DNA from 4 places in the Lentzea sp. NPDC054927 genome. Region 3 is predicted to be linked to each of the others. Evidence: riboswitches for the same ligand, from Rfam matches in the RefSeq annotation. Region 3 holds a riboswitch; each other region holds the start of a gene.
What was found. A riboswitch is a leader RNA that binds a small molecule or an ion and turns the genes downstream of it on or off. The one in region 3 is predicted to bind cobalamin.
Positions count from the first base shown of each region.

Region 1: another riboswitch for cobalamin. It lies ahead of ACWGE0_RS18265 (putative cobaltochelatase); the one in region 3 lies ahead of ACWGE0_RS16170 (ribonucleoside-diphosphate reductase subunit alpha).
Region 2: another riboswitch for cobalamin. It lies ahead of ACWGE0_RS17215 (CbtB domain-containing protein); the one in region 3 lies ahead of ACWGE0_RS16170 (ribonucleoside-diphosphate reductase subunit alpha).
Region 4: another riboswitch for cobalamin. It lies ahead of ACWGE0_RS10805 (LPXTG cell wall anchor domain-containing protein); the one in region 3 lies ahead of ACWGE0_RS16170 (ribonucleoside-diphosphate reductase subunit alpha).

Region 1 is NZ_JBSGXZ010000010.1:185,980-190,578, reverse strand. Features, by position in the region: gene cobO (cob(I)yrinic acid a,c-diamide adenosyltransferase) at 1-478, opposite strand, end outside; gene ACWGE0_RS18265 (putative cobaltochelatase) at 489-2,393, opposite strand; cobalamin riboswitch at 2,432-2,561, opposite strand; gene ACWGE0_RS18260 (threonine aldolase family protein) at 2,601-3,560, opposite strand; gene ACWGE0_RS18255 (TetR/AcrR family transcriptional regulator) at 3,571-3,987, opposite strand; gene ACWGE0_RS18250 (zinc-binding dehydrogenase) at 4,477-4,599, shown strand, end outside.
Region 2 is NZ_JBSGXZ010000009.1:224,497-229,095, forward strand. Features, by position in the region: gene ACWGE0_RS17205 (YbaB/EbfC family nucleoid-associated protein) at 1-135, opposite strand, end outside; gene ACWGE0_RS17210 (CbtA family protein) at 196-951, opposite strand; gene ACWGE0_RS17215 (CbtB domain-containing protein) at 983-1,171, opposite strand; cobalamin riboswitch at 1,204-1,380, opposite strand; gene ACWGE0_RS17220 ((2Fe-2S)-binding protein) at 1,429-2,079, opposite strand; gene ACWGE0_RS17225 (phosphoribosyl-ATP diphosphatase) at 2,188-2,451, shown strand; gene hisG (ATP phosphoribosyltransferase) at 2,465-3,325, shown strand; gene ACWGE0_RS17235 (antibiotic biosynthesis monooxygenase family protein) at 3,322-3,633, shown strand; gene ACWGE0_RS17240 (phosphoribosyltransferase) at 3,594-4,208, opposite strand; gene ACWGE0_RS17245 (thioesterase family protein) at 4,301-4,599, opposite strand, start outside.
Region 3 is NZ_JBSGXZ010000009.1:7,364-11,962, forward strand. Features, by position in the region: gene ACWGE0_RS16170 (ribonucleoside-diphosphate reductase subunit alpha) at 1-1,925, opposite strand, end outside; cobalamin riboswitch at 2,034-2,259, opposite strand; gene ACWGE0_RS16175 (LysE/ArgO family amino acid transporter) at 2,457-3,005, opposite strand; gene ACWGE0_RS16180 (LysR family transcriptional regulator ArgP) at 3,102-3,962, shown strand; gene ACWGE0_RS16185 (SDR family oxidoreductase) at 4,024-4,599, shown strand, end outside.
Region 4 is NZ_JBSGXZ010000005.1:169,433-174,031, reverse strand. Features, by position in the region: gene ACWGE0_RS10825 (ABC transporter ATP-binding protein) at 1-159, opposite strand, end outside; gene ACWGE0_RS10820 (CbiQ family ECF transporter T component) at 156-1,187, opposite strand; gene ACWGE0_RS10815 (hypothetical protein) at 1,184-1,957, opposite strand; gene ACWGE0_RS10810 (hypothetical protein) at 1,954-2,370, opposite strand; gene ACWGE0_RS10805 (LPXTG cell wall anchor domain-containing protein) at 2,370-3,566, opposite strand; adenosylcobalamin-variant (AdoCbl-variant) riboswitch at 3,614-3,685, opposite strand; gene ACWGE0_RS10800 (DUF6461 domain-containing protein) at 3,776-4,599, shown strand, end outside.

The DNA.
Region 1 (4,599 bases), on a different contig from region 3:
CCGGCCTGTTCGCCAGCGTCTCCACCACCTCGTCGACGTCGATCCAGCCCCAGTGCAGCGGGTAGGTGAACTCGTCCAGCACGTAGAAGCCGTGGCGTTCGGCGTTGATCCGGCGGGCGATCTCGGCCCAGCCCTCCTGCGCGGCGGCGGCGTGATCGTCCTCGGTGCCATGCTTGCGGGTCCAGGACCAGCCCTCGCCCATCTTGTGCCACTCGACCGCGCCGCCCTCGCCGGTCTCGTCGTGCAGCCGGCCGAGCGCCTTGAACGCGGACTCCTCGCCCACCTTCCACTTGGCGGACTTCACGAACTGGAACACGCCGATGTCCCAGCCCTGGTTCCAGCCGCGCAGCGCCATGCCGAACGCCGACGTCGACTTCCCCTTCATCTCACCGGTGTGCAGCATCAGCAACGGCCGGTTGCGGCGCTGGCGGGTGGTCAGGCCGTCCTTCGGCACCTCGGTGGGTTGTCCTTGAGGCACTGGATTCTCCTTATGCGGCCCGGACGACGCCGGCGAGGTGGTCGGCGCTGAGCTGGTCGAGACGGACGCAGGTGCCCTGCAGGGCTTCCGCGATCTTCTGCGCGAGGCCGAGCCGGACGTGGCCCTGTTCGCAGTCCACGACCACGACAGCGGTCTGTTCGAGCAGGCCGGCGGCCTTCAGGGCGTCCTTCATCGGGTCTCCACCGAGGCCGCTGGACGTCGCGCGGCCGTCGGTCAGCAGCACCACGAGCGGACGCTTCTGCGGGTCGCGCAGCCGTTCGATCTCCAGGACGCGGTGGGCCTTGAGCAGTCCGTCCGCGAGCGGGGTCCTGCCGCCGGTGCGCATCTTCTTCAGACGGGTGGCCGCCGCGTCGACGGAAGTCGTTGGCGGCAAAGCGACTTCGGCCTGGTTGCCGCGGAACGTCACCACGCCGACCTTGTCCCGGCGCTGGTAGGCGTCACGCAACAAGGACACGACGGCGCCGCTGACGGCCGACATCCGCTGCCGTGCCGCCATCGAGCCGGAGGCGTCGACGACGAACAGGACGAGGTTCGACTCCTTGCCTTCCCTGACCGCCTTGCGGAGGTCTCCCGCGGTGAGGAGGAGTCCGGGGCCGCTGCGGCCGCGCGCCTGCTGGTGCGGTGCCGCGTTGGTGAGCGTGTCGACGAGGTGCAGACCGTTGCCGTCCACTTTGGACGACCGCACGATCCGGCCGGTGCGGGCACGGGCCCTGGAACGCTTGCCCGGCGCGCCTTCGCCGACTCCGGGCACCTCCAGCAGCCGTGCCTTGAACGCGGGCGCGGGTTCCGGTGCCGGACGGTCCTGCGGCGCGTTTCCGTTGCCCGCGGGGCCTTCCTGCGGTTCGGGCAGGTCGCCACCGCCGGGGCCGTCGTCGTCCGGGCCCTCCTCCGGTTCTTCGGCGTGCTCGGCTGCCTGGCGCATCGCGTCCTCGAGCTGCTGCTCCTCGATGCCGGGCTCGTCGAACGGGTCGCGGCGGCGCCGATGCGGCAGGGCGAGCCGGACCGCGACCTCGACGTCGGTCTCCTCGACCTGATCCGCACCTCGCCAGGCGGCGTGCGCGGTGGCGGCGCGGGCGACGACGAGGTCCGCACGCATGCCGTCGACCTCGAAAGCCGCGCAGACAGCGGCGATCCGGCGCAGTTCACCGTCCGGAAGGGACACAGCTTTGAGCTTCTCGCGGGCGTGCTCGATCTGCCGCTTGAGCGCCGCGTCTTCTTCAGCCCACTTCGCCGCGAACGTCACGGGGTCGGCTTCGTAGGCCAGCCGGCGCCGGATCACCTCGGTGCGGACGCCGACGTCACGCGCCGCCTTCACCGCCACGGTCAGCCCGAACCGGTCGAGCAGCTGCGGCCGCAGCTCGCCCTCCTCCGGGTTCATGGTGCCGACCAGCAGGAACTGGGACGGGTGCGAGATCGACACGCCTTCGCGTTCGACGTGCGCGCGCCCCATCGCGGCGGCGTCCAGGAGCAGGTCGACCAAGTGGTCGTGCAGCAGGTTGACCTCGTCGACGTAGAGCACGCCCCGGTGCGCGGCGGCGAGCAGACCGGGCTGGAACGCCCGCACGCCCTCGGTCAGCGCCTTCTCCAGGTCGAGCGAGCCGACCAGGCGGTCCTCGGTGGCGCCCACGGGCAGTTCGACCAGCTTGGCCGGACGGCGTTCAACATTCTCGTGCGGCGCGTCCGGGCAGTCGGTGCTGCCGGGCACGCAGCCGAAACGGCAGCCCTGTGAGAGGTCGAGTTCCGGCAGCAGCGCGGCCAGGGCACGCACGATCGTCGACTTCGCGGTCCCCTTCTCGCCGCGCACGAGAACACCGCCGATGCCGGGATGCACGGCGTTCAACAGGAGGGCCAGCCGGAGGTCGTCATGTCCGACGACAGCCGAAAAGGGGTACATGCTCGGCGAAGTCCTTCCTCGGGTGTCCACGCCCGCGGTCGGTGATCAAGAGAGGGGCGAGTTCCTGACTCCCGGCTTCTCCTTCAGACCGGTCACAGTCGCGGGACGGCGCCGGATTCGCACCGGCTTCCTCGCACTCCCCTCACAGCCCCGGCATCGTCGCATTTCGCACCCGCGCTACCAACAGCCAGGTGAGCGACATCGCCCTCAGAGCAGGCTCTGGAACTCCGCCCAGGCCTCCCGGACCTCGTCAGCGGTCCATTCCAGCGCGGGCGCGGCCACGGTGATCTCGGTCTTGGCGAGCGTGCCGTCCCGCCAGAACGAGCCGAGGAACTTGCCGCTCAGCTCCGTCAGCAGCTTCGGGTCACCCGGTAGGTGCAGCGCGAACTGGTGGGTGTGCGGCTCCGGCAGGCCCATCGCCCCGGCCACGACCTTGGCGTGCTCGACGTAGCTGCCGAGCTTCGGGAGCACCGTGTCCAGGCCGTGCATCGCGGACAACGCCGCCGGCCACTGCTGAAACAGCATGCCGCCGTACCGGTGCCGCCAGACACGTGCCTGGTCGACGAAGTCCTGGCTGCCCGCGAGCGCCGCGCCGGACATGCCCTCCAGCGACTTGTAGAACGAGACGTACACCGAGTCGAACAGACCGGCGATCTCCGGCAGCGGCTTGCCCAGCCCGAACGTGCTCTCCCACAGCCGCGCGCCGTCGAGGTGCACGACCGCGTCCCGTTCGCGGGCCTGATCCACCAGCGTGGTCAGCTCGTCCCAGGTAGGCAGGACGAACCCGGCCTCGCGGTCCGGCACCTCGAGCAGCAGCGTCCCGTACGGCTCAGGACAGGTGGCCACCTCGGAGTTCGGCACCTTGATCGGACGCAGCCCGGACAGCACGGTCAGCGCGTCGTCCTCGTGGTTGAGCGGATGCGCCTGCGGGTGCATCGCGACGATCGGGTTGTGCGTGCGGTCGGCCCAGCACTTGAGCGCGATCTGCTGCGCCATCGTCCCGGTCGGCACGAACAACGCGGCCTCGGTGCCCAGCAGCTGCGCGACCCGCTCCTCCAGCGCGCCCACCGGGCCGCCGTCGCCGTAGCGGTCGGGCTCGACGTCCGGCACCGGGCCGAGCTCTTCGAGCAGGGTTCGCTTCGTGACTCCGGAGAGCTGGCGGTTCAACACCCCAGCATCAAACCTCAGCCGCGAGCGCGTCGGCGAGCGAGATAACGCCGGCCCGGATGTCAAAGGCGGTCATGCCCCGGTCGAGCAGGAACGCAATGTGCTCTCCCCTCAACACGGCGAGCAAGGCGTGTGCTTTGAAGGCCGAGCCGACCAGCTTCGCGAGCCGCTTCACGACGATGTCGAAGTGAACGTCGCCGGTGAGCGTCTTCGAACGCTCCAACGCGATGACCAACGGCAAAGAGGCCAGCACGTGGTCGAACAGCGTTCTGGCGAACTCCGCCGCGGTGCGGGCTTCCAGCGAAGCGACGTTGATCCAGGACGCCGCCGTCTCCCCCACGACGGCCTCCACCAGTGCCGACTTGTCACCGAATCTTCGGAACACGGTTCCTTTACCCACGCCGGCCGCCGCCGCGATGTCGTCCATCGACACTGCCTCGATGCCGCGTTCACAGATGAGGCCGGTGGCCGCCGCCAGAACGGCGGCGCGGTTGCGGGAGGCATCGGCACGTTCCATTCCAGCTCCTCGGCATAGGCGGACTGCCAGTCCGCACCGTATTGAGCGGACCGGTCGTCCGCTTGGTGGAGGACCGGTCCGGACCGGCAGTCCGGTGCCACCAGGACGACCGGACCAACGGTCCGCCGAGGCAAGGACGGCAACCGGACCGCGAGTCCGCTGGCGACGCCCGGACTGGCAGTCCGGTTGGCCTCGTGGGTCAGGCGGACCGGCAGTCCGCTTGCCAGGCGTGATCACGGCCACGGAGGTCCGGTCGAGCGGACCGGCAGTCCGGTTGCACATTGCCGACGCTGCGGGACTGGCGGTCCGTTTGACCGTGGCGGCGGCACGGACCGGTAGTCCGATTCATGGCATCGGATCCGGACCGGCGGTCCGGCGACCAGCGACCACGAAGCGCTGTTGCGGCAAGGCACCACCGCGGTCGCCGCGGCCAAGGCCGCTCGCATCCGGCCTGGCGACCGCGTGCTGGTCGAAGCGGCGTCCGGTGGCGTCGGCAGCCTGCTCGTCCAACTCGCGGAACGG
Region 2 (4,599 bases), 220 kb from region 3:
GCTGGCTTCCACTGTTCTGAGCTCGGTGCCCATCGCGTCGTACCCGGCGGCACGGGCCTCGGCCGCACGGTTGGCCTGCTCGAAGAACTCGAGCTTCTGACGCATCTCTTCCAGCAACTCGGCGCTGTCAGGCATGCGCCGAACGTACCAATGCCGCCTGGGCGGGGTGGCCGTACCCTCGGCCACCCCACACCATCAGGCGACAGCAGTCTTTTCGACGGCCTTGATCCTGCGCGTGGCCGGGTCGATCAGCAGGCCGAACACCACGCCGAGACCGACGTAGAGCGTGGCGAGCTGGGCGAGCGAACTGAGGCGGAACTGCCACAGCACGTTCACCGGCATGTCCGCGGGGATCGTGTCCGGCGGCGCGGGGAACGCCACGAGGACCACGGCGACGGCCGCGGCCACCGCGAGCAGCACCGCGGTGACCCGCAGCGGCTGCGACTGGGCGCGCAGCTGCTCGGCGAGCCAGCTGGCACCCCACACGATCACCAGACCGGCCACCACCACACCGAGGTAGAGCGCGGTCCGGTAGTTCACCGTCTCCGGGTCGCCCACGGCGGGCGGGTTGGCCGGGTACTTGAGCCACGGCAGCAGCGCCACCGCACCGAACACGGCGGCACCGAACGCGAAACTGCGGCTGAACGGCGTGCGGCCGGCGAACCAGCGCTTCGACAGCGCGTAGGCCGTGGCGAACACCAGCCCGACCGCGATGCCGACGATGACCACGCCGAGCATGCCGCCCGCGATCTGGGCGCCACGGCTGACCAGCTCTTCCTCGCCGCCGTGCGAATGGCCGGCCTCACCGGCGGGTTCCCTGGCCTCCTCGACCGCGAGCGCGGCGCGAATCGGGATCTCGGTCACCAGCAGCTGCACCAGCGCGGAGGCGACACCGGCGATGCCGCCGGCCGCGATTCCGCGCAGCGCAAGAGACTTGTACGTCGTAGTCATGAACTTCCCTGCCCGGGATCAGAGATCGGGATCAGTGGCAGGGGACGCCGAGCGCGTGCCGGCCGTCGTGGAAGAACTCGTGCAGCATCTCGGAACCCGCGCCGAGCGCGAGACCGTTCTCCTGCAAAACCAGGTAGGTGACGATGAGGCCGAGCAGTGCTACTGCGAAGGCCCACTTGGGCACCTGGACGGCGGACAGATTTGCTGCGGGGCTCGTCATGACGGGCTCCTCCATACCTCGTGGAAGTCAACTCTCCTAGCGGCGCCGCAGCCGGTCTCCTGACTCCCGGATCAACGCTGCCCCCGCGTCTTCCCAGCCCCCTCGCGGGGACCAGTGACGTGCTCGGCGGGGATCGCTTCCCGGTCACAGTGGCGAGGACCGCGCCGGATTTTCACCGGCTTCCCGTCACTGCGGCGCGTGCACCGTAAGTTGATCGGTGGCTTAAACACAACCGGCCATAAGAGTTGTCGTGTTCATCACTTCACGAGTGGGCAGTCACCGCACTTCCCACCTGCGGCAACGCGGTAGTAGAGGCAGCACGACCGACGCCGGAACGTGACTTCGCCCGGAAAACTGATGAATTCTCCCGCTTGTTCGAACGGCGGTGCGCTCATGAGCTGTTCACCGCGTTCTTCCGCTTCCTCGGCCGTGAGCATGCGTGCGCGGACAACCATTTTGAGCGCGCCCGCGATGTTCGACATCGCGTTGCCCCACAACAATCCGCGCGCCACCGGCGTGACCGCCTGGATCGCTTCCACCACGGGTTCGAGCGCTTCAGCGGCCGGTGGGCCCAGTCGCGGCTGGTCGATGCGGACGCTCAGGCCGTTGGCTGGATGGTGGTGCCACCACAGGTTCTCGGGCCGGACGTCGATCGGGATGTTCGCGGCGGTGAGCGGGCTGAGCAGCCGCGCGGTGTAGCTGAGGAAGAACAGGCTGGCCGCTACGCGTGGTTCCTCCGCTTTGTACCGGGTCGCGATGGCGTCGATCGTGGTTCTGAGCGCCGGGCCTTCCAGCAGCGCCGTTCCCGGCAGCCACGTGTCGTCCGGACGGCCCACGTCGAGCGCGAAGAACGGGTTGATGCCGCGCACCCGGCGCAACGCTTCGAGCACTTCGGCGAACTCGGACACGGAAGTTCACGCTACCGGGTGTCCATGCAGGACAGATCACGTCCACGGCCTGGGACAGATGCGACCGCGGTGTGGACGGCGGTCCGGGAGATGGGAGGATGTCGTGCCGTGAAGACCTTCGACTCCCTGTTCGCCGAACTGACCGAACGAGCCGCCACCAAGCCGGCAGGTTCCGGCACCGTCGCAGCGCTCGAGGCCGGCGTCCATGCGCAGGGCAAGAAGGTGCTGGAGGAGGCGGGCGAGGTCTGGATCGCCGCCGAGTACGAGTCCGACGAGAAGCTCTCGGAAGAGATCTCGCAGCTGCTGTACCGCCTCCAGGTGCTCATGCTGGGCCGCGGCCTGACCCTCGAAGACGTTTACAAGTACCTCTGACGGAGACTTTCACATGCTGCGCGTTGCAGTCCCGAACAAGGGCGCGCTCGCCGAACGCGCCTCCGCCATGCTGACCGAGGCCGGCTACCGGCAGCGGCACGAGCCGCGCGACCTGACCGTGCTCGACCCCAACAACGACGTGGAGTTCTTCTTCCTGCGTCCCAAGGACATCGCGATCTACGTGGCGTCCGGCGACCTCGACCTCGGCATCACCGGCCGGGACCTGGCCGCGGACTCGGGCGCCGACGACAACGGCTCGTCGGTGCAGGAGCTCCTGGCGCTGGGCTTCGGCTCGTCCACCTTCCGCTACGCGGGCCCTCGCGGCACCGACTGGAAGGTGTCCGACCTCGAAGGCAAGCGCCTGGCCACCGCCTACCCGAAGCTGGTGGGCCGCGACCTCAAGGCCCGCGGCATCAACGCCCACGTGATCCGTCTCGACGGCGCCGTGGAGATCTCGATCCAGCTCGGTGTCGCCGACCTGATCGCCGACGTGGTGGGCTCCGGCCGCACGCTGCGCCAGCACGACCTGGTGCCGTTCGGCGAGCCGATCTGCGAGTCCGAGGCCGTGCTCGTGCACCGCGCCGCCTCGGAGCTCACGTCGGCCAAGAAGCAGCTGACGGCCCGCCTGCAGGGCGTCGTGTTCGCGCAGCAGTACCTGATGCTCGACTACGACTGCCCGCGCGCGTTGCTCGAGGCCGCCATCGCCCTCACCCCTGGCCTGGAGTCGCCGACGGTGGCGCCGCTGGCCGACGACAACTGGGTGGCCGTGCGGGCGATGGTGTCCCGCAAGGAAGCGAACCGCGTGATGGACGAGCTGGCCGAGGTCGGCGCCAAGGCCGTGCTGGCCTCGGACATCAGGTTCTGCCGCCTGTGATCACCGAGCACGCCCTGCTGGACGTGCTGCCAGGTGCCACGGACGAGTTCGAGTGGGCGTTCGGCGAGGCGCGGGAGCTGATCTCCGCCTCGCCGGGCTTCCGCGGCCTCGAACTGCTGAGGTGCCTGGAAACGCCGTCGCGCTACCTGCTGCTCGTGCGCTGGGACTCGGTCGAAGCGCACACCGTGGGCTTCCGGCAGGGGCCGTCGTACGAGCGCTGGTCCGCGCTGCTGCATCGCTTCTACTCGCCGTTCCCGACGGTCGAGCACTACGAGAGCGCGCTGAGCACCTCGTCGTCCGTGGTCTGATCGAAGCTGTCGTACCACCGGCTGACCGCGCCGAAGTGGCGCGGGGTCAGGACGGCCACGATCGGGGTCGTGAACGTGCGCAGCGAGTCCCTGGCCGCCACGGGGACCGCCAGCGTGACGCTCTTCGGTTCGTGTTTGCAGATCCAGTGGAGCGCGGCTCTGGCGGTGACGCCGGTGGCGAGGCCGTCGTCCACGAGGATCACGTCGCGGTCCTTGATGGTGAGCGGTTTGCCGCCGCGGTACAGAGTGGTGCGTCTGGCGGCTTCGGCGCGTTCCTCGTCGCAGGTGCGGCCGAGTTGTTCCTCGGTGAGGTTCAAGGCTCTGAGCACTCTGGCGTCGTAGATGGGTTCGCTGTCCGCCGTCACGGCTCCTACGCCGTACTCCGGGTGGCCTGGAGCGCCGATCTTGCGCGCCACCACGACGTCCAGTTCGGCGTTCAGGTGCGTGGCCACTTCTTTGGCGACCGGGACGCCGCCGCGGGGGAGGCCCAGGACGAGCGGGTCGTGCCACGGCTGGGTGGCGAGTCGCGCGGCGAGGGCGCGGCCCGCTTCCTGCCGGTTCGCGAACCTCTTCACAGTCCCGCTGACGCTACGCCTTCTCCTGCTCGGCCGGTGCCAGCCAGAAGGGGAATCACGAAGCCGCAGCGGGCAGCCCGATCGTCACGCGGTCAGCGCTCGCGGACGAACAGCGCCTGCGCCGTTGTGCCCACCGGCCCCTCCACGTCGTGCACCACGCTGGTCGCGAGCCCGACCCCGTCCGGCCCGATGGTCGTCCGCGCGTCCATCCCCACCCACTCGCCGACAGGCTGCCGGTGCAGGTGGACGGTCAGGTCGGTGTTGATGGCGTACCACTTGCGAATGTCCACACGGGACGAAACGCCGCTGGCCGAGTCCACCACGGAGAACAGTCGCTCCAACGGCGAAGGCTCGAACCCTTCGACCACGGCGACGCGCGGGCGGGCCCACA
Region 3 (4,599 bases):
TCGCCGGACATGTTCGACTTCACGTACAGGTTGCGGTACAGCGGCTCGATCGACTGGTTCACACCGGTGATGTTCGCGATGGTCGCGGTCGGCGCGATCGCCATGACGTTCGAGTTCCGCATGCCGCGCTCGACCTTCTCGCGGACCTTGCCCCAGTCCAGAGTGGTCTCGCGGTTCTGCTCCAGCTCACCCTCACCGCGGGTCCGGGCCAGGATCTCCACCGAGTCGATCGGCAGGATCCCTCGTGACCACAGGGATCCCTCGAACGACTGGTAGGCACCGCGTTCCTGCGCGAGGTCAGCGGACGCCTCGATGGCGTAGTAGCTGATCTCCTCCATGCTGCGGTCCGCGAACTCGACGGCTTCGTTGCTGGCCATCGGCATGCCGAGGGTGAACAGCGCGTCCTGGAAGCCCATCAGCCCCATGCCGACCGGCCGGTGCTTGAGGTTGGAGTTCCGCGCCTCGGGGATCGTGTAGTAGTTCACGTCGATCACGTTGTCGAGCATCCGCACGGCCGTGCGCACGGTCTTCTCGAGCCGCGCGTGGTCGATGCCGTTCTCGTCGACGTGCTGCGCGAGGTTGACGGAGCCCAGGTTGCAGACCGCGACCTCGTCGACCGTGGTGTTCAGCGTGATCTCGGTGCACAGGTTCGACGAGTGCACGACACCGCTGTGCTGCTGCGGCGACCGCAGGTTGCACGGGTCCTTGAACGTGATCCACGGATGCCCGGTCTCGAACAGCATGGTCAGCATCCGCCGCCACAGGTCCACAGCAGGCAACCGGCGGAAGACCTTGATCTCGCCGTTGTCCGCCTTCTCCTCGTACGCGCGGTACTTCCGCGCGAACTCGTCCCCGAACGCGTCGTGCAGGTCCTGCACCTCGTCCGGCGAGAACAACGTCCACTGGCCGTTCGCGCGGACCCGGCGCAGGAACTCGTCCGGCACCCAGTTCGCGGTGTTCATGTCGTGCGTGCGGCGGCGCTCGTCACCGGTGTTCTTGCGCAGGTCGAGGAACTCCTCGACGTCGATGTGCCACGTCTCCAAGTACGCACACACCGCACCCTTGCGACGCCCGCCCTGGTTGACGGCCACTGCGGTGTCGTTGGCAACCTTGAGGAACGGCACGACGCCCTGCGACTTGCCGTTGGTGCCCTTGATGTGCGCACCGATGCCGCGCACGGGGGTCCAGTCGTTGCCCAGACCGCCGGCGAACTTGCTGAGCAGCGCGTTGTTGCTGATGCCGTGGAAGATGCCGGCGAGGTCGTCGTCCACGGTGGTCAGGAAGCACGACGACAGCTGCGGGCGCGTGGTGCCCGAGTTGAACAGGGTGGGTGTCGAGCACATGAAGTCGAACGACGAGAGCAGCTCGTAGAACTCGATCGCGCGGGCGTCGCGGTCGTCCTCTTCGAGGGCGAGGCCCATGGCGACGCGCATGAAGAACGCCTGCGGCAGCTCGTAGCGGCGGTCGTCGTGGTGCAGGAAGTAGCGGTCGTACAGCGTCTGCATGCCCAGGAACTGGAAGTTCAGGTCGCGCGAGGCGTCGAGCGCGGCGCCGAGCCGGGCCAGGTCGTAGTCGGCGAGACGGGGGTCGAGCTGGCCGAACTCGATGCCGTAGCGGACGAACTCGGCGAAGTAGGACGGGTAGCGCTCGGTCATCTCGGCGTGGGACAGCGGGATGCCGCAGGCCTCGGCGCGCAGCTTGTCCAGCAGCAGCCGGGCGCTGACGTAGGAGTAGTCCGGGTCGTGTTCGACCATCGTGCGGGCGGCCATGATCGGCGCCAGCGCCAGTTCGGCGTCGGTGATGCCGTGGTAGAGATTCCGCTTGGTCTCGGCCAGAACCGCCTCGGCGGATGCGTTGGGCAGGTCGGCACACGCTTCGTTGACGACCCCAGATAGCCGATCCAATGACGTTTGGCGGTCGGGCACGTTCTCTCCTCGCGAGATCAGCCACGAGGAAGCGCATGCGCACGCCAGTGAAGACACCACTGGTGCACACAGCCGCCCTCCCTCGGGGCACCGTGTCGTGCGCGCAGGCTTGCGCGCACACCAATGGCAGGTCTTCGGACTCGTGGGCGCCGTGCTCGAACCTTCGGGCTCGCGCCTACCGGCCGTCGCTTCCCAGGTCCGGGGACCCAGTGCTTGGTTGACGGCTTTCGTTCCCACTCACCGCTGCGGGGCAGTCCTGGATTCGCACCAGGTTCCCTGTTGCCTCACCGACCCCGTTGCGCCAAGTCGGTGAACCACCAGCGCGGCAGATACTACATGTAGGGGTGGGGCCTTGATCGCCACCCAACATGCGCGTGTCGTGGGTTATGGTCATCGGCGTGGGTGATCTTCGGCCTCGGGTCGTCTTCGGTGCTCTGGTCAGTGCGGGGCTCGCTTCGACGTCCCTTTTCGTCGGGGCCGCGGCGCCCGTGGCGAGCGGTGTCCTGGCCGTGTCGGCGGTGCTGGTGATGATCACCACCCGGAGATCAGGGCGACCCCGAGACTGATCATCACGGCGGCGATCAGGCCGTCCAGGACCCGCCACGCGCGGGGCTTCGCGAACAGCGGGCTGAGCAGCCGGGCGCCGAACCCGAGCGCGACGAACCAGGTGATGCTCGCGGTGACCGCGCCGACTCCGAAGAGCCACCGGCCGGCCGCGATGGAGCCGAGCAGCAGCAGCGTGTCCAGGTAGACGTGCGGGTTGAGCCACGTCAGCGCGAGCGCGGTGAGCACTGGGCGGCTCGAAGCGCTGTCGGCAACGCTCATGGAGCCCGGTTTGAACGCCCGGCGCGCCGCCAGAAACCCGTACCCCAGCAGGAAGAGCCCGCCGACGATCGCGGCGATGGTGATCGCCTGCGGCCACTTGCGGACGATCGCGCCGAACCCCGCCACGCCCACCGCCACCAGTATCGCGTCCGAGATGGCGCACACCGCGACGACCTTGGCCACGGCTTGACGTCGAAGTCCTTGGCGCAGCACGAAAGCGTTCTGCGCGCCGATCGCGACGATCAGGGTCATCATGGTGCCGAAGCCGAGCAGCAGGTCAGTCACACCTTCGACGGTATTGACGCAGCATTGATGAGACCAGCTAAAGATTCTTACGTAGCATTAGCAGCCATGATGGACCTGGACCTGGTGCGCACCCTGCTCGCGGTGGTGGACGCGGGCACGTTCGACGCTGCTGCACGTACGCTGCACGTCACGCAATCTGCCGTCTCCCAACGGATCAAAGCGCTGGAGCAGCGGACGGGCCGGGTGCTGCTGGTGCGGGCCCGGCCGGTGCGGCTGACGCTGTCGGGGGAGGTGCTGGTCCGCTACGGTCGGCAACTGCTCGCGCTGGATCAGGACCTGGAGGCGGCGCTGGGGGAGGACGCCGTCGTCCGGGTGCCGATCGCGGTGAACGCCGACTCGCTGGCCACGTGGTTCCTGCCTGCCCTGCAGCGGGTCTCGCCGTCGTTGAAGATCTCGTTCGACCTCCACCGCGAGGACCAGGACCACACGACGGCGTTGCTGCGGCAAGGTCTGGTGATGGCCGCGGTCACGTCGTCACGCGAGCCGGTCGCGGGGTGCTCGGTGCGCAGGCTCGGCGACATCCGTTACGCCGCAATGGCGTCGCGGTCCTTTGTGGATCGGCACCAGGACGGTCCGCTCAAGTCGTGGTTGCCGGACGCGCCGGTGGTGGTGTTCGACCGCAACGACGACTTGCAGGACCGGTTCGTGCGCACGCTGACCCGCGGCCGCGGTGCCTCGGACCACCGTCATTACGTGCCGTCGTCCGAGGTGTACGTGCGGACGATCGTGGCCGGGCTCGGCTGGGGAATGGTGCCACCGCAGCAGGTCCAGGACGGTCTGGTCGATCTCGCGCCCGGCCGCACCGTCTCCGTGCCGCTGTACTGGCAGCAGTGGAAGCTCGACTCGCCTGCCCTCACGGCGGTCGCCGACGCGGTCGAAGCGGAAGCCGGTGTGGCGCTGGAGTAGGAGTTACCCTCGGTGACATGACCGGACGAGAGCTCGAGTTCGAGTGGTTCAGGGCGTTCCGATGAATCTCAGCGGGAAGGTCGCCGTCATCTACGGCGGCGCGGGCAGCATCGGCGGCGCGATCGCGGAAGCGTTCGCCGAGGCGGGTGCCGAGGTGCATCTCGCGGGCCGGACCGAAGCGACGCTCAAGGCGAAGGCCGAACAGCTGGGCGCCAAGTACGCGGTGGTCGACGCGACGGACGAACGGGCCGTCGACCAGCACGCGGCCACTTTCGAGCGTCTCGACATCTCGGTCAACGCCATCACCGACAACGACGTCCAAGGCACGCCGATGGTCGAGATGAGCGTCGAGGACTACCTCAGCCCGGTCGTCACGAGCGTGCGCGCGCGGTTCCTCACGTCGCGTGCGGCCGCACGGCACATGATCAGGCAGAAGAGCGGCGTCATTCTGTTCTTCGGCGGCACCGGTGAGGCGTCCGCGCACCGCCGGTGGCAGCTCGGAGGCCTGCTCGTCGCGTTCGACGCGGTGGAGTCCATGCGCCGTCAGCTCGCCGCCGAACTCGGGCCGCACGGCATCCGGGTGGTGACGCTGCAGACCGGCGGGATCCCCGAGTCCGTGCCCGCCGAGCACCGCGAA
Region 4 (4,599 bases), on a different contig from region 3:
GTGCGGCACCAGGCCGTTGATCGCGCGCAGGAACGTCGACTTGCCCGAACCGGTGCGGCCGACGACCAGGCACAGTTCGCCCTCGGGGATCTCCACCGAAAGGTCCGACAGCACCGGCTGGTCGGCGTAGGTGATCGTGACGTCCTCGAACCTGATCATGCTTCCCTCACGATCGCCACCGGCACCAGCGCCAGCAGCACGGCCAATGCCGGTACCAGCGGCAGTTCCGGCGCCTGCAACGGAACCGTCGACGGCGACAACGCCGGATCCGACGAGAACACCAGCGCCACCGCCCCCACCGCTCCGCTCAACGCCACCCCAACGGCCCTGGCCGTCCACCGATCCGGCCGGTAACGCGTGCGCGGCACCCGGCGCGCGCCGACCTTCAGGCCCGCGATCGCCAGCACACCACCGAGCGCGAGCAACGGCCAGCCGGAGTAGGCGTCGGCGAGCAGCCCGTACATGCCGATGCAGAACCCGAACAGCCCGGCCAGCACCAACGTCCCGGTGAGCGCTCGGTCCCGGCGTGAGATGCCGGCCGTGCGGCCATAGCCGCGGGAATCCATGGAGGCCGCCAGCACCAACGACCGTTCGAGGGCGTCTTCCAGCACCGGCACCAACATCGTGCGGATCGCCTTCGCACCACGTGCCGTGTCGCCGCGGAGCTGACGAGCCCTGCGCACCGACCGTGCGGACGCGACCAGTTGTGGGGCAACGGTCAGCGCCACCACCACGGCCACGCTCACCTCGTACAACGCGGCGGGAAGTGAGCGCAGCAGGCGTTTGGGATTCGCGAGGGCGTTGGCGGCACCGACACAGCTGAGGATCGTCGCGAGCAGCAAACCCTGGTACAGCGCGAAAACCAGGCCTTCCGCGGAGACCGGGCCGCCGATCCTGATGCCCTGGGCCCAGTCCGGGAGCGGGATCTGGGGCAGGGTGAAGAGCACGGTCGGGCCCGCGATCCCGCCGAGGAACATGTGCAGGACCACGCGCAGACCGATGACCAGCAGGCCGAACTTCAGGAACACGCCGTAGGTTCCTGCCCACGGCGTGTTCGCCCGGCAGGTCACCACGACCACGCCCGCCACGGCGAGGATCAGGCCCAGCATCAGCGGGTTGGTGGTGCGGCTGGCGGCGGTGGCGAGGCCCAGGGCCCAGAGCCACCACGCGCCGGAGTGGAGCCTCACTCGGCTTCCGCACCACGCCGACGGCGTGCGACCACCAGCCCTGCCACGACGAGTGCCGCGATCAGCAACACACCGATCGCGGTCCACAACCAGCCGGATCCGGACTTCTCTTCCGCCTGCTGCGCCTTCTCCTCCACAGCCGCCGACATCTCCCCCGCCGCCACCGACGACGACACGGCCGATGAAGGTGTCGAAGAAGGAGCCGCCACCGAAGACGACGTTGCAGCTGCCGAAGAACTGGGCGGTGCAGTGGTAGTTGTTGTCACCGCAGGCGGTTGCTGGGCCGGAGGTTGCCCCACCGGCGGCGGTTGCGGCGCGGGCGGCTGAGGCTGAGGTGCCGGAGCAGCGGGCGGTGCGATGCCGGGCTGTTCTCCCGCACCGAACGCCCAGCCCTCAACGGTTCCACGGGCCGGCACGTAGGTCGCCGCGCCCTGGTTGCTGTACGTCCAGGAACCACCGGCGGGCGCGTGCCAGTACGACCAGTAGGCCGTGGCGGGCGAGGTGTTGACGCACTTGTCCGCGTCCGCGCCGGGCTTTCCGTTGATGCGGCAGACAAAACCCTGCTGCCGGGATGCGTAGGTGTAGCCGAACCCGGCCGCCGTCAGCGCCGCCACCCCCGACGACGGACTACCCGACGCACAACCCTGTTGCACGCCTCCCCCGAGACCGCGATAGTCCACGACGACCGTCACGCCGTCACAGCCCGCCGCGTGCGCCGGCACCGGTACGAACGCGGCTACCAGTGCCAGCGCGACGAAAAGCCTTTTCACGGAGTGGCTGCCGGGGCGACGCCCGCGCCGAACGCCCAGCCCTCGACGGTGCCCGGCTCCGGGTTGTAGCTGCCGGCGCCCGAGGTGCTGTAGGTCCAGGTGCCGCCGGGCGTGGCGTGCCAGTACGACCAGTACGCGCTGGTCGTGGGCGCGGTGCACGGGTTCGGCAGCAGGTTGATCCGGCACACGAAACCGGGCTGACGCGGCACGAACGAGTACGTGAAGCTCGCGTCGGTCAGCGCCTGGAGGCCGGTGGCCGGGTCGGTCGTGGTGCATCCGGTCTGGACGCCGCCGCCCAGCGCGGCGAAGTCCACCACCACCTTCACACCCGCGCAGGGAACGGCGGAGGCGGCGGGAGACGTGACCACGAACGTGCTCGCGAGCAGGGCGAGGACGGCAAGCATGCGGCGCATCAGGCACCAACCTTCCGACGACGTGAAACGACGAGCAGGACGGCACCGGCGAGCACCGCGAAGGAACCGAACAGGGTCAGCGGCACGGCGTTGTCGGGACCCGTGACGGCGAGCGGCGGATCGGCCGGAGCCTTGGGGCCGGCAGGAGCGGGCACGGTGGGCGACGGAGTTGGCGAAGGAGAAGGAATGGTCGTGCAGTCGATCGCCGGCACACCAGCGGAAGCCGACGACGCCGAGACGTCGGCGAGGCTCACCCGAGCCAGGCCGAGCATCGCCTGGGTGGTCGCGCGCACCGCCGGGTACAGCTCGAAACCCGCGCTGTCGTAGGCGACCGCACCGCGTTGCGCCTCCGGTCCGGCACATCCGACCTGCAGCGACTTCAGGTACGCCACGGCCTTGTCCGCCGACTCTGCCCGGCCACCGGCGACCAGTGCGCCGACCGCGAGTCCGGTGCTGTTGGAGTTCGACCCTGCCGTCGCCGACGGGAACCCGCCGTCCGCCTTCTGCTGCGCCACGAGCCAGGCCAACGCCTTCGGTGACGCGGACTTCTCACCCACGGCCAGCAGTGCCTGCAGCACCATCGCCGTTCCGTCCACATCGGACTTGCACGTCGGCTGCCCGAACGCGATCGGGAACCCGCCGTCCGGGCACTGCGTGGAAACCTGGTACGCCAGCCCCTTGTCGAACGGCAGAGCAGCGCGCTTCAGCACGATGATCGCCAACGCCTGCGTGAACGCGTTGGTCTGGTCCCACTCGGGATCGGTCTTGTCGCGGTACCGGCCCGACTCCTCCTGCAGCACCGAAAGCCGCTTCAGCAGGTCGACGCCCGCGAACTTGTGCGGATCGGTGCCGAGCGTCTGCGCCACCAGCGCCAGCTTCACCAGGCCACCGACGTACGACTCGGCCTCACCGTCTCCGACCAGGAACGCCAGCTGCTCGGGCTGAGCCAGCCAGGCAGCGGCCTTGGTGGCGGTGGACTTGCCGACCCCGGCCGCCGCCAGCGCGTACACGCCGTCCGCGGTCAGCCCGGGATCGACGAGATCAGGGCCCTTGAGCAGGTGGTCGCCGCCGATGAACTGGCCGGTCAGCCACGTACCGGCAGAAGGCGCGGCCGCGGTGTCTTCAGTGGCCTGCGCCTGCGGTGTCGCCACGAGCACGGCCGCGATGATCGCGACCAGCACGGATGTCCGTCTCACTACGCCTCCCTGCCCCGCGGTCCTCGACGGGGTTGGTGGAGCTACCGCGCGCCACGGGCAGTCGGACTATCACCGTTGCGGGTCAGTGCCGGAATTTCACCGGCTTCCCCCGCGGCGTGCGGATGCTGTTGTCAACCCAGGATCGTGCGGGAGGGATCAATCCGAGTCAAATGGCTGTGAGCTGGGCCATCCACCGGCACAATCGCGGTGTGGGGGAATTCGAAAACATGATCATGGCCGCGGTACCGTCGATCGAGGCGCTCATCCCGGCCGCTCCAGCCGCCGAACTGGGCAGGTACGAACCGCGCCAGTGGACCGGTCGCCCCGACTACGGCACGCCCGTCCAGCGAGCGCTCGACGACTTCGCGAGGCTGACCGCGGAGCGGTTGCTCGGCGCGCTGGAGCTGGGCGTGGCCGGGCTGACGCTGACGGCGCCGGCGACGGTGGTGGCCGGCCTGCAGCCGCTCCCGGACGGCAGCCTCTTCTCGCTCATCTCGTCCAACGACCAGAGCGCGCTCAAGACACCGGTCTCCATGATCACGGCGGTCCACCGCGGCGCGACCGAACTGGTCACCGAACACGTGCGGTCGATGGCGGGGCTGCTCGACCTCGGTGAGGTGAGCGGAGACGAGGCCTCGATCATCGCCAAGCACGGCGCAGCGCATCTCGCACTGGCCGTGGCGGTGTCGGCGGCGGTGCTGCGGGCGATCGGCACGCCGACCGCGACCGACCCGGTGGGGATCATCGGTGTCGCGATCGGCGTGACCGCGCTGCTGTTGCCGTCGATCCCGAAGCCTCCCGCGTACGAGCAGGCGGTGCTGGAGAAGCGGAGGGCCGAGTACATCGGCTCGTCCTGGCCGACGAACGTTCCGGTGTTCGGCCACGAGTTCGTGTTCGTGGAACAGCCGAGTCTCGACAATGCGGACTTCGGGGCCACCGGACTCGTGGCAGCGATCAGCACCGGGTTCGCGGTGCGCACCGGGATAGAGGAAGGCACGGTGCCGGTGTCCGTCCGGGTGGTGCTCGACGTCCC